One region of the Nonomuraea sp. NPDC005692 genome, then DNA from elsewhere that is predicted to be linked to it. Evidence: riboswitches for the same ligand, from Rfam matches in the RefSeq annotation. Region 1 holds a riboswitch; each other region holds the start of a gene.

Region 1 (2,192 bases):
AGCTGGCGGGCCGTGCCGGCCGGGTCGTGGCAGCGGTCGAAGGCCAGCCCGGCCAGTCTGGTGACGCGTTCGCGGTCCAGCTCCCAGCCGGGGGACCCGAGCACGGCCCAGGTCGTCAGCGCGCCGGCGACGACCGTCTCGCGGTCGGTCGCGGGCTTGGCGAAGAGCACCGCGGCGGCCGCCTCGGTCGGCGGGGCCGCCTGCGGACCGGGCGTGGACATGATCGAGGTCAGGCTCAGCACGCGGGCGGGGTGCCGGATGGCCAGCGCCTGGGCGATCATCCCGCCCATCGAGGCGCCGACGACGTGCGCGGCGGGCAGGCCCAGGACGTCCATGAGCCCGGCGCTGTCGTCGGCCAGGTCGTCCAGCACGTACGGCGAGGGCGCACCCCATGCGGGGACGCCCTCGTCGTGGAGATGGGTGGACAGGCCCGCGTCGCGGTTGTCGAACCTGACGACGTGGTGGCCCTGCTCGGCCAGGAGTTCACAGAACTCGTCGTCCCAGTGGATGAGCTGGGCGCCGAGTCCCATGATGAGCAGCAGGGGCCGGCCCGCGGGTGAGCCGAAGCTCTCGTAGGCGATCTCGATGCCGTTGGCGGCTGCGCGCTGGATCACAGCGACCAGAATGTCATTCTGGTCGCGAGGCGTAAAGAGCGGTTTGTTCGGAGATCAGTCGTTGAGCAGCTTGCGCAGGCGCTCGCCGCCGAGCACCACGCCGCCGCCGGCCAGCACCAGCACGCCGGCCATGACGGTGCCGCCCATCGCGACGGTCTTGCCGACCTGGCCGCCGGCGGAACCGGCCGCGTCGTCGGCGGGCTTTTCGGCCAGCACCTTGGGGGGCTCGGCCGGGTTGGCGTCGTACCTGCCCCACGCGCCGCTGGAGAAGGCCACGGGGTAGTTCTTCTTGCCCTTGCCCTCGCCCCACTTGGTGATGACGTAGTCGATCTTGATGTGGCCGCGGCCGCCGTTGCCGTCCACGCCGAGCGTGTCGGGGTTGAACGTGCCGCCGGTCAGCTCGGCGAAGGTCTTGGCGTCGAGGTCGAGCATGACGCCACGGTTGGAGGGCTCGCCGGGGCCGCGGTCGCCCACGAAGAACGGCATCTTCTTGCCGTTGAAGGTCACGTAACCCTCGGTCATGAGGGGCCAGCTCGGGCTGGCGGCCAGGCCCTTCTGCATGGGCTTGCCGCTGGCCGGGAGACCGGTGTCGCCGGCGCGGCCGGAGGAGTCGTCCCAGAAGTAGGAGGCCTTGGTGGAACCCTTGAGCAGGATCTTCTGGTCGTCGCCGGTGTCGGCGTGGGCGCCGGTGGCGGAGATCGTCAGCGCGCCCAGGGCGGACACGGACAGCAGAGCGAGAGAGCGCAGGCCAAATCGAGACATGAAGCAGTGAAGTCCTTCGCGAGGGGACAGGGGGAACGCGCGTGACTACGGTGCGTAACCGGGCAGAGCGCCGAAAAGGTGGTTACGCGGCGCGTGGGGGAAGTCAGGGAAGAGACCGCTCAGCAGGCGGTCGTCACTACACTGTCCGGGGGTACGACGAGGTGGTACATGCGTGAAGTCCTCTCCATCTCGCCTACCGGGTTAGCTGACGGGTTCGGGCGTGGAGATGCCCTACCGGCACATGGCCGGATTCACCCCAATGAGATGGGTCCCCGGTTCCCGACATGTCGGGATTCGGCGCCAGCTGTCGTCCCTCTCCTGGTAGGGACTACGCCACCAGCTGGTAATTGGTTAAGACGGTACCCAGAGATTCGGACAAATACAAACGAATCGTCATGAACCGGGTAAAGATCTACCTATCGAGGTAAAGAGAAAGGGGGCACGGCATGCCGTACCCCCTGCGAAATCGGGCCTTTCAGCCGCCGCTCTTGCGCCTGAAGGATCTTTTACTCGCTGCCGGACCGTGCGCCCCGTGGATCTTCGACGGGTCCACGCCCCTGCCACCCGCGGCCGAGTCGGCCTGCTGCCCGCGCTTGCGTTCCAACGCCTCGCGGAACTTGCGCTTCATCTCGTCCTCGGGAGTCTCGCTGACTTCCGGCTCCGGTGTTTCCGCCATGAGGACCTCCTGGTTCTGGGGACATCCACAGCTTCGCACGACGTCGCTTACGACGCGAAACCGGCCTCCACTCTGCTTTCCGCGGCGGGCGCCCGCTCCAGCCGCCTGCCGGGCATCATCACCAGCGCGACCAGGGCGAT
Region 2 (2,192 bases), on a different contig from region 1:
CGGCAGACGCGGACGTTCCTGCCGCCGGCCGACGAGTGCCCGTTGTGCCCGTCGTCCGACACGCGGGCGTCGGAGATCCCGGCCCACGACTATGACGTGGTGGTGTTCGAGAACCGCTTCCCCTCTTTCTCCGGAAATTTTGGGACTTATGGGGATGTCGGCGGCCTGAGTGAGGTGCGACCGGGTGTCGGGCGGTGTGAGGTGGTCTGTTTCACCTCCGACCACTCCTCCTCCTTCTCCAGGCTCTCCAACGCCCAGGTCAGGCTGGTCATGGAGGCGTGGGCCGACCGGACGGCCGAGCTGTCCGGCATCGAGGGCGTCGAGCAGGTGTTCTGCTTCGAGAACAGGGGTGAGGAGATCGGCATCACGCTCCCCCACCCGCACGGGCAGATCTACGCCTACCCCTACGTGACCCCGCGCACCAAGCTCCAGCTCGGGGCCGCCTCGCGGCACACGGGCGGCAACCTGTTCGCCGACGTGCTGGCCGCCGAGCGGGCCGCCGGCACCCGGGTGGTGGCCGCCAACGAGCTCTGGACGGCGTTCGTGCCGGCCGCCGCGCGCTGGCCGTTCGAGGTGCACGTGTATCCGCACCGGCAGGTGCCCGACCTGGCGGCGCTGTCGGAGGAGGAGCGGGCCGCGTTCGCACCGCTGTACACCTCGGTGCTGCGCGCGCTCGACGCGCTGTTCGGGGTGGCGATGCCGTACATCTCGGCCTGGCACCAGGCGCCGGTGCGGTACGGCCGCGAGCTGGCCTACCTGCACCTGGAGCTGTTCAGCATCAGGCGGGCGCCAGGGAAGCTGAAGTACCTGGCGGGCTCGGAGTCGGCCATGGGCGCCTTCGTCAACGACGTGCTGCCGGAGGAGGCGGCACGCATGTTGCGATCACGGATTGATCACTAATTGGTTTCTCATTAAAGTCGCATGACTCGTGATCTACCACTAATATCCCGTTAGACATCGGCCATAACGGCCGTTGTACGCCTAATCCCGGGCGTGTTGCCCGGGAGCCGGGGACCCATCGCATCCGGGGTGAATCCGCGCAAGTGGTAGGGACTGCTCCCGTGCCCGAACCCGTCAGCTAACCCGGCCGGCAGAGGGAGAGGAACAACCACGTGGCGGCTTCGTCCCCCGCGAGTCTTGCCGTCGGTCTCATCACCGCCACCGCCCTGCTCGTCCATCCGGCCGCCGCGTCAGCCGCCGTCTCGGCCGCGCCCAAGCCGTCGGAGGCGCAGCTGCGGGCCCAGCTCAAGCAGCTCAACCGCAAGGTCGACAAGCTGATCGAGACGTACAACCTCAAGCGCGTCGAGCTGGCCAAGGCGCAGCAGGCCGCCACCGCGGCCCAGCAGCGGCTCACCGCCGCCGAGCAGGCGGTGGCCACGGCCGAGCAGCGGGTCGCCGAGATCGCCCGGCTGCGCTACCAGAACGGCGACACCTCCCTGCCGGCGTTCATGATGACCCCGGACGGCGGCGGCGCGGCCGTGCTCGAACAGCTCACCGCCGAGCAGCAGGCGGTCGTCGACAGCGTGGCCAAGGCCCGCGACGACCAGAAGAAGGCCGCCACGGCCGCCGCCGCGCTCGCGACGGAGCTCAAGACGGGCACGGCGGAGGTGGCCGAGCAGCGCGACGACGCCCAGGACGTCATCGACGACATCAAGAAGAAGCTCCAGGACCTTGTCCCGTTCGGGCCGGGCAAGAAGTCCGACGGGAGCTGGGCGCCCGAGCTGCCGTCCGGCTCGGACAACATCACGCCGCGCACCCAGCTGATGCGGGCGCAGGTGCGGAAGAACTTCTCGCTGCCGTACGAGGTGGGCTGCTTCCGGTCCGGCTCCAGCGGCGAGCACCCGCTCGGCCGGGCCTGCGACTTCATGATGAGCACGGGCGGCACCATGCCGAGCGCCGTCAACAACGCCCTCGGCGACCGCCTGGCCGACTGGGCGCTGAAGAACAAGGCCAAGCTGGGCGTCAAGTACGTGATCTGGAAGCAGCGCATCAACCAGGGCTCGGGCTGGCGCTCGATGTCCGACCGCGGCAGCATCACCGAGAACCACTACGACCACGTGCACATCTCGATGAACTAGCCGCGTCCGGCGGCTCAGCGGACGCCGGTGAGCTTGTCGGGGTTGGTGACCGAGTAGACGGCGGCGATCCGGTCGCCCTCGGGCGTGAGGTCGACGACGACCACGGCCAGCGGG
Region 3 (2,192 bases), on a different contig from region 1:
GGCGGTCCTAGCCGGCTACTCGCGCGGCGATGTCGTCGCCGATCTCGCTGGTCGTGCGGCCGGCGCGGCCGGTCACCCGCTCGGCGATGTCGGCGGCCACGGCCTGCTCGACCTTGGCGGCCTCGGCGTGCAGGCCGAGGTGGTCGAGGAGCATGCCGACGGACAGGATGGTGGCGGTCGGGTCGGCCTTGCCCTGACCGGCGATGTCGGGCGCGCTGCCGTGCACCGGCTCGAACATGCTCGGCGAGGTGCGCTCGGGGTTGATGTTGCCGCTGGCCGCCAGGCCGATGCCGCCGGTGATCGCGGCGCCGAGGTCGGTGATGATGTCGCCGAACAGGTTGTCGGTGACGATCACGTCGAAGCGCTCGGGCTGGGTGACGAAGAACATCGAGGCCGCGTCGATGTGGCTGTAGTCGGTGGTGACGTCGGGGAACTCGGCGGCCACGCGGTTGACCGTGCGCTGCCAGAGGTCGCCGGCGTAGGTGAGCACGTTCGTCTTGTGGACGAGCGTGAGCTTCTTGCGGGGCCGCGACTGAGCCTTCTGGAAGGCGTAACGCACGACGCGCTCGACGCCGTGGGCGGTGTTCAGCGACTCCTGGGTGGCGATCTCGTGCGGCGTGCCGCGGCGCATGACGCCGCCGGTGCCCGCGTAGAGGCCCTCGGTGCCCTCGCGGACGACGACCATGTCGATGTGCTCGGCCGAGGCGCCGGCCAGCGCGGTCTCGACGCCGGGGAACAGCTTGACCGGCCGCAGGTTGACGTAGTGGTCGAACTCGAACCGGAGCTTGAGCAGCAGGTCGCGCTCCAGGATGCCGGGCGGCACGCTGGGGTCGCCCACGGCGCCGAGCAGGATCGCGTCATAGCCGCGCAGCTCTTCGAGCACCGCGTCGGGCAGTGTCTCGCCCGTGCGGTGGTAGCGGGCTGCGCCCAGGTCGTAGTGGGTGGGCTCGATCTTCGTGCCCACGGCCTCCAGGACCTTGAGCCCTTCGGCTACGACCTCGGCGCCGATGCCATCCCCGGGGATGACGGCCAGGCGGATGTTACGCGACTCCATGGGCGGTACCTTACCGGCTCGTCTCGGCTGACGAACACATCATCTCAACAACCGGACAATCCGTTTTGGGGGGATTGCGACCTTTTGACCGTTTCGTTAGAGTCCGACGAGCCTAATCCACGCAGCCGCTGCGTGGAGCCGGGGACCCACCTTTCCCCCCGGGGCGAATCGGCCGCGCCTCCCCCCGAGGAGCACCGCCGTAGGGCTACTTCCAGGCCCGAGCCCGTCAGCTAACCCGGTCGGCCACGTGGAAGGACAGTCCCCTGTCTAGCATCGCCATCTTTTTGGCGGTGGCAGCGGGCGCCGCAGGTCTCGCGCCTGCCGCCCCCGCGGCTCCCGCCGCTCCGGCCGCCCCCGCCCCCTCCGTCACCCTCACCGGCCCCCAGGTGAAACAGGTCCAGGAACGGCACGTGCCGAAACCGGCCTGGAAGGTCGCCCTCGAATACGCCATGGACAAGCGCGGCACCCCGTACGTGTGGGGTGGCGCCAGCGAACGGGGCTACGACTGCTCGGGCCTCATGCTCCGGGCCTACGAAGACGCCGGCATCGAGCTCCCCAGAACCGCCGCGGAGCAGTACGGCGCCTTCTCCAGGAAGATCGCCTGGAAGGACCTCGAACCAGGCGACCTGGTGTTCTTCAGCGGCCTGGGCCACGTCGGCATGATCTCCAAGCCCGGCTATATGGTCCACTCCCCCCACACCGGCGACGTGGTGAAGGAGGAACGCCTGTCGCAGTGGCGCAGGCAGGCCTTCGTCGGCGCGGTACGCCCCGACCCCAAGGGCGTCAAGCGCTGGGCCGACTACAAGCAGCTCCAGAAGGCCCCCGCCCCCGCCATGCTCACCGCGACCCTGTGACGACGACCTTCCCCGGGGCGTGCCCCTCCTCCTGGTAGCGGACGGCCGCCGGGAGCTCGCCGAACGGGAAGGTCCTGTCGATGACCGGGGTGACCGCGCCCTGCTCGATCAGCCTGGTCAACGTCAGCAGGTTCGCCCTGTTGCTCCCGCAGCGGACCACGTCCGCCCTGACGATCCGCTGCGGGACGAAGGGCCCCGACGCGAGCGCGGCGAACATGTGGCCGGCCGGCTGCACCCAGCGGCCGGCCGGCCCGCCGACCAGCACGTACGTGCCCTTCCTGGTC
Region 4 (2,192 bases), on a different contig from region 1:
ATCGTTCTCCGCGGCAAGCACCTGGAGGGGTGTCATGGATCACGAACAGCGGTTGCTGGACGCCGCGGGCGACCTCTTCTACCGCCGCGGGGTGCAGGCGGTCGGCATGGACGAGATCCGGGCCGCCTCCGGCGTCTCGCTGAAACGCCTCTACCAGTGCTTCCCGTCGAAGGAGGCGCTGGTCGTGGCCTACCTGCGGCGGCGCGACGAACGCTGGATGACCTCGCTCACCGCGTACGTGGCCGACGCCGGCGACCGCATCCCGGCGGTCTTCGCGTGGCTGGAACGCTGGTTCACCGAGGACGACTTCCGCGGCTGCGGGTTCGCCAACGCCTTCGCCGAGCTGGGCGCCGGTTCGGCGGACGTCCGTACCGCGGTGCGCGAGCACAAGGAGCGCCTGCGCGCCTACCTGCGCTCGCTCGCCGAGGAGGCCGGAGCGGGCGATCCCGGCCTGCTCGCCGAGCAGTTGCTCACCCTGATCGACGGCGCCACGGTGACCGCGATGATCTCGCAGCAGCCGGGCGCGGCCCGCTCGGCCGGGCAGGCCGCGACGACCCTGGTCCACCGGCACCGGCGGCCCTGAACGCGAAAAGAGCGCACCCCCCGCAGGGAGTGCGCTCTTTCGCGTCGCAGGATCAGGCGGCGTACGACGGGTAGCCGTAGCCGACGACCTGGGAGGTCGGGCGGACACGCTGCTCGACCTTGCCGTTGCCGGTGTTGCCCTCGATCGTGGAGATCGTGCCGTCGCCGTTGTCCTTGACGACGAAGCCGACGTGCTGGATGTCGTTCAGGCTCTTGCTGCCGCTCCAGGAGAAGAAGACGACGGCGCCCGGCTTGGCCTCGGTGCCCCAGCGGTCGTTGGCGGCGAACCACTTGGCGTGGCTCACGGTGTAGGCGTCCCAGCCGACCTGCGGGCGGGCGCCGGTCTGCTCGCCGACCCAGGAGACGAACATCGAGCACCAGGGGGCGTTCAGGTACATGGCGCGGTTGCCGCCGTCACGCGCGGCGGTCTCGGCGGCGCGCTGCGAGTCGGCGTACCACTTCTGGAACTTGGTGCCGCCGCCGTTGGCGTCCTCGGAGGTGCCGACCTGGGCGCGGGCCGTCGCCAGCACCTGGGCGGCGGTGACGTTGACCTTGCCCTTGGCGCTCTCGTCGGCGGCGCGGTTCTGCGCGACGTGCGGCTGGGCGGCCACGCCGGCGACCTTGGCGGTCTGGGTGGCGGTGTGGGCGGTGGTGGTGTCGGCGTTCACTGCCGCGTGCGTGCCGAGCACGCCGGCGACGGCGGTCGCGCCGAGGGCGATCTTGGCGAGGTCGAGCTTGTAGGCACGGTGAAGACGGTGCTTGGCCATGAGGGTGTTACTCCTTGCGCTTCCGTGCCGCTTGCCGGGTTAGCTGACGGGTTCGGGCGGGAAGCTGCCCTACGGCACCACGGCGCCGATTCACCCCATTGGACACATGGGTCCCCGGTTCCGCGCACAGGCGGATTCAGCGGTCTCTTGGTCAGGCGAAAGGGCTGACGCATCGTCTTCCCGGGCCCGGGAAAGGGCCTGAAGGTATATGTGCGACGCCCGGATGCGGAGATGTCCGCATCGACTCTGTACAACACGGGTCGAGCTTGGGTAATTCCCAGGCAATGCCATCCCTACCTGGGACGACTCCCCGTTTGGCTGTGTACAACCAAGCTACCCGGCGAGTAATTCCCAGGCAAATGGCGGCATTGAATTCGACGGTGCGTGGGAGAAACGCTACGCACCGAATCGGTTCACGCCACGTGCGCCTTTATCGCCACGCTCGTGAGGGCCAGCAACAATTCCAGATCGGGCTCCGCGTCGACCTGCACGGCGACCCAGGCGCGGTCGCGGCAGGCATGGACCTGGTCGCACTCCCGCAGGTACGGCTCCAGGCGGCCGATGGCGGGGGCGGTGAGCCGTACGTGGATCTCGTCCCGGCCGGCCAGGCGCAGGATCTCGGTTCCGTGTACGGCGAAGGCGACCTGCTGACCGGTGCCGCTGACGTTCAGCGACGGCCAGGACCGTAACTCCGCGACCGCGCGGACCACGTAGGGCCCGCGTCGCGTGGGCGTCCGCCGCCAGGCGGAGATTCCTGCCACGCTCCAATGCTGAGCCACGGCTCACCCCGCCGTCAGCCCCCGTTCCTGAACCGTTATCCCGTCGTGAACGGGCGCGTCCGGG

Evidence for each region. A riboswitch is a leader RNA that binds a small molecule or an ion and turns the genes downstream of it on or off. The one in region 1 is predicted to bind cyclic di-AMP.
Region 2: another riboswitch for cyclic di-AMP. It lies ahead of ABZ459_RS36850 (hypothetical protein); the one in region 1 lies ahead of ABZ459_RS32445 (hypothetical protein).
Region 3: another riboswitch for cyclic di-AMP. It lies ahead of ABZ459_RS22465 (C40 family peptidase); the one in region 1 lies ahead of ABZ459_RS32445 (hypothetical protein).
Region 4: another riboswitch for cyclic di-AMP. It lies ahead of ABZ459_RS35045 (CHAP domain-containing protein); the one in region 1 lies ahead of ABZ459_RS32445 (hypothetical protein).

Annotation. Positions count from the first base shown of each region.
Region 1 covers NZ_JBEXYU010000019.1:148,230-150,421, forward strand. Annotated here, with positions in the region: gene ABZ459_RS32440 (alpha/beta hydrolase) at 1-614, opposite strand, end outside; partial or broken gene ABZ459_RS32445 (hypothetical protein) at 900-1,268, opposite strand; cyclic di-AMP (ydaO/yuaA leader) riboswitch at 1,552-1,686, opposite strand; gene ABZ459_RS32450 (DUF5302 domain-containing protein) at 1,852-2,052, opposite strand; gene ABZ459_RS32455 (MDR family MFS transporter) at 2,100-2,192, opposite strand, start outside.
Region 2 covers NZ_JBEXYU010000025.1:14,156-16,347, forward strand. Annotated here, with positions in the region: gene galT (galactose-1-phosphate uridylyltransferase) at 1-900, shown strand, start outside; cyclic di-AMP (ydaO/yuaA leader) riboswitch at 969-1,107, shown strand; gene ABZ459_RS36850 (hypothetical protein) at 1,113-2,078, shown strand; gene sigJ (RNA polymerase sigma factor SigJ) at 2,093-2,192, opposite strand, start outside.
Region 3 covers NZ_JBEXYU010000010.1:146,680-148,871, forward strand. Annotated here, with positions in the region: gene ABZ459_RS22460 (3-isopropylmalate dehydrogenase) at 8-1,054, opposite strand; cyclic di-AMP (ydaO/yuaA leader) riboswitch at 1,154-1,314, shown strand; gene ABZ459_RS22465 (C40 family peptidase) at 1,345-1,908, shown strand; gene ABZ459_RS22470 (NAD(P)-dependent alcohol dehydrogenase) at 1,892-2,192, opposite strand, start outside.
Region 4 covers NZ_JBEXYU010000022.1:163,352-165,543, reverse strand. Annotated here, with positions in the region: gene ABZ459_RS35050 (TetR/AcrR family transcriptional regulator) at 35-583, shown strand; gene ABZ459_RS35045 (CHAP domain-containing protein) at 636-1,349, opposite strand; cyclic di-AMP (ydaO/yuaA leader) riboswitch at 1,363-1,501, opposite strand; gene ABZ459_RS35040 (luciferase family protein) at 1,763-2,110, opposite strand.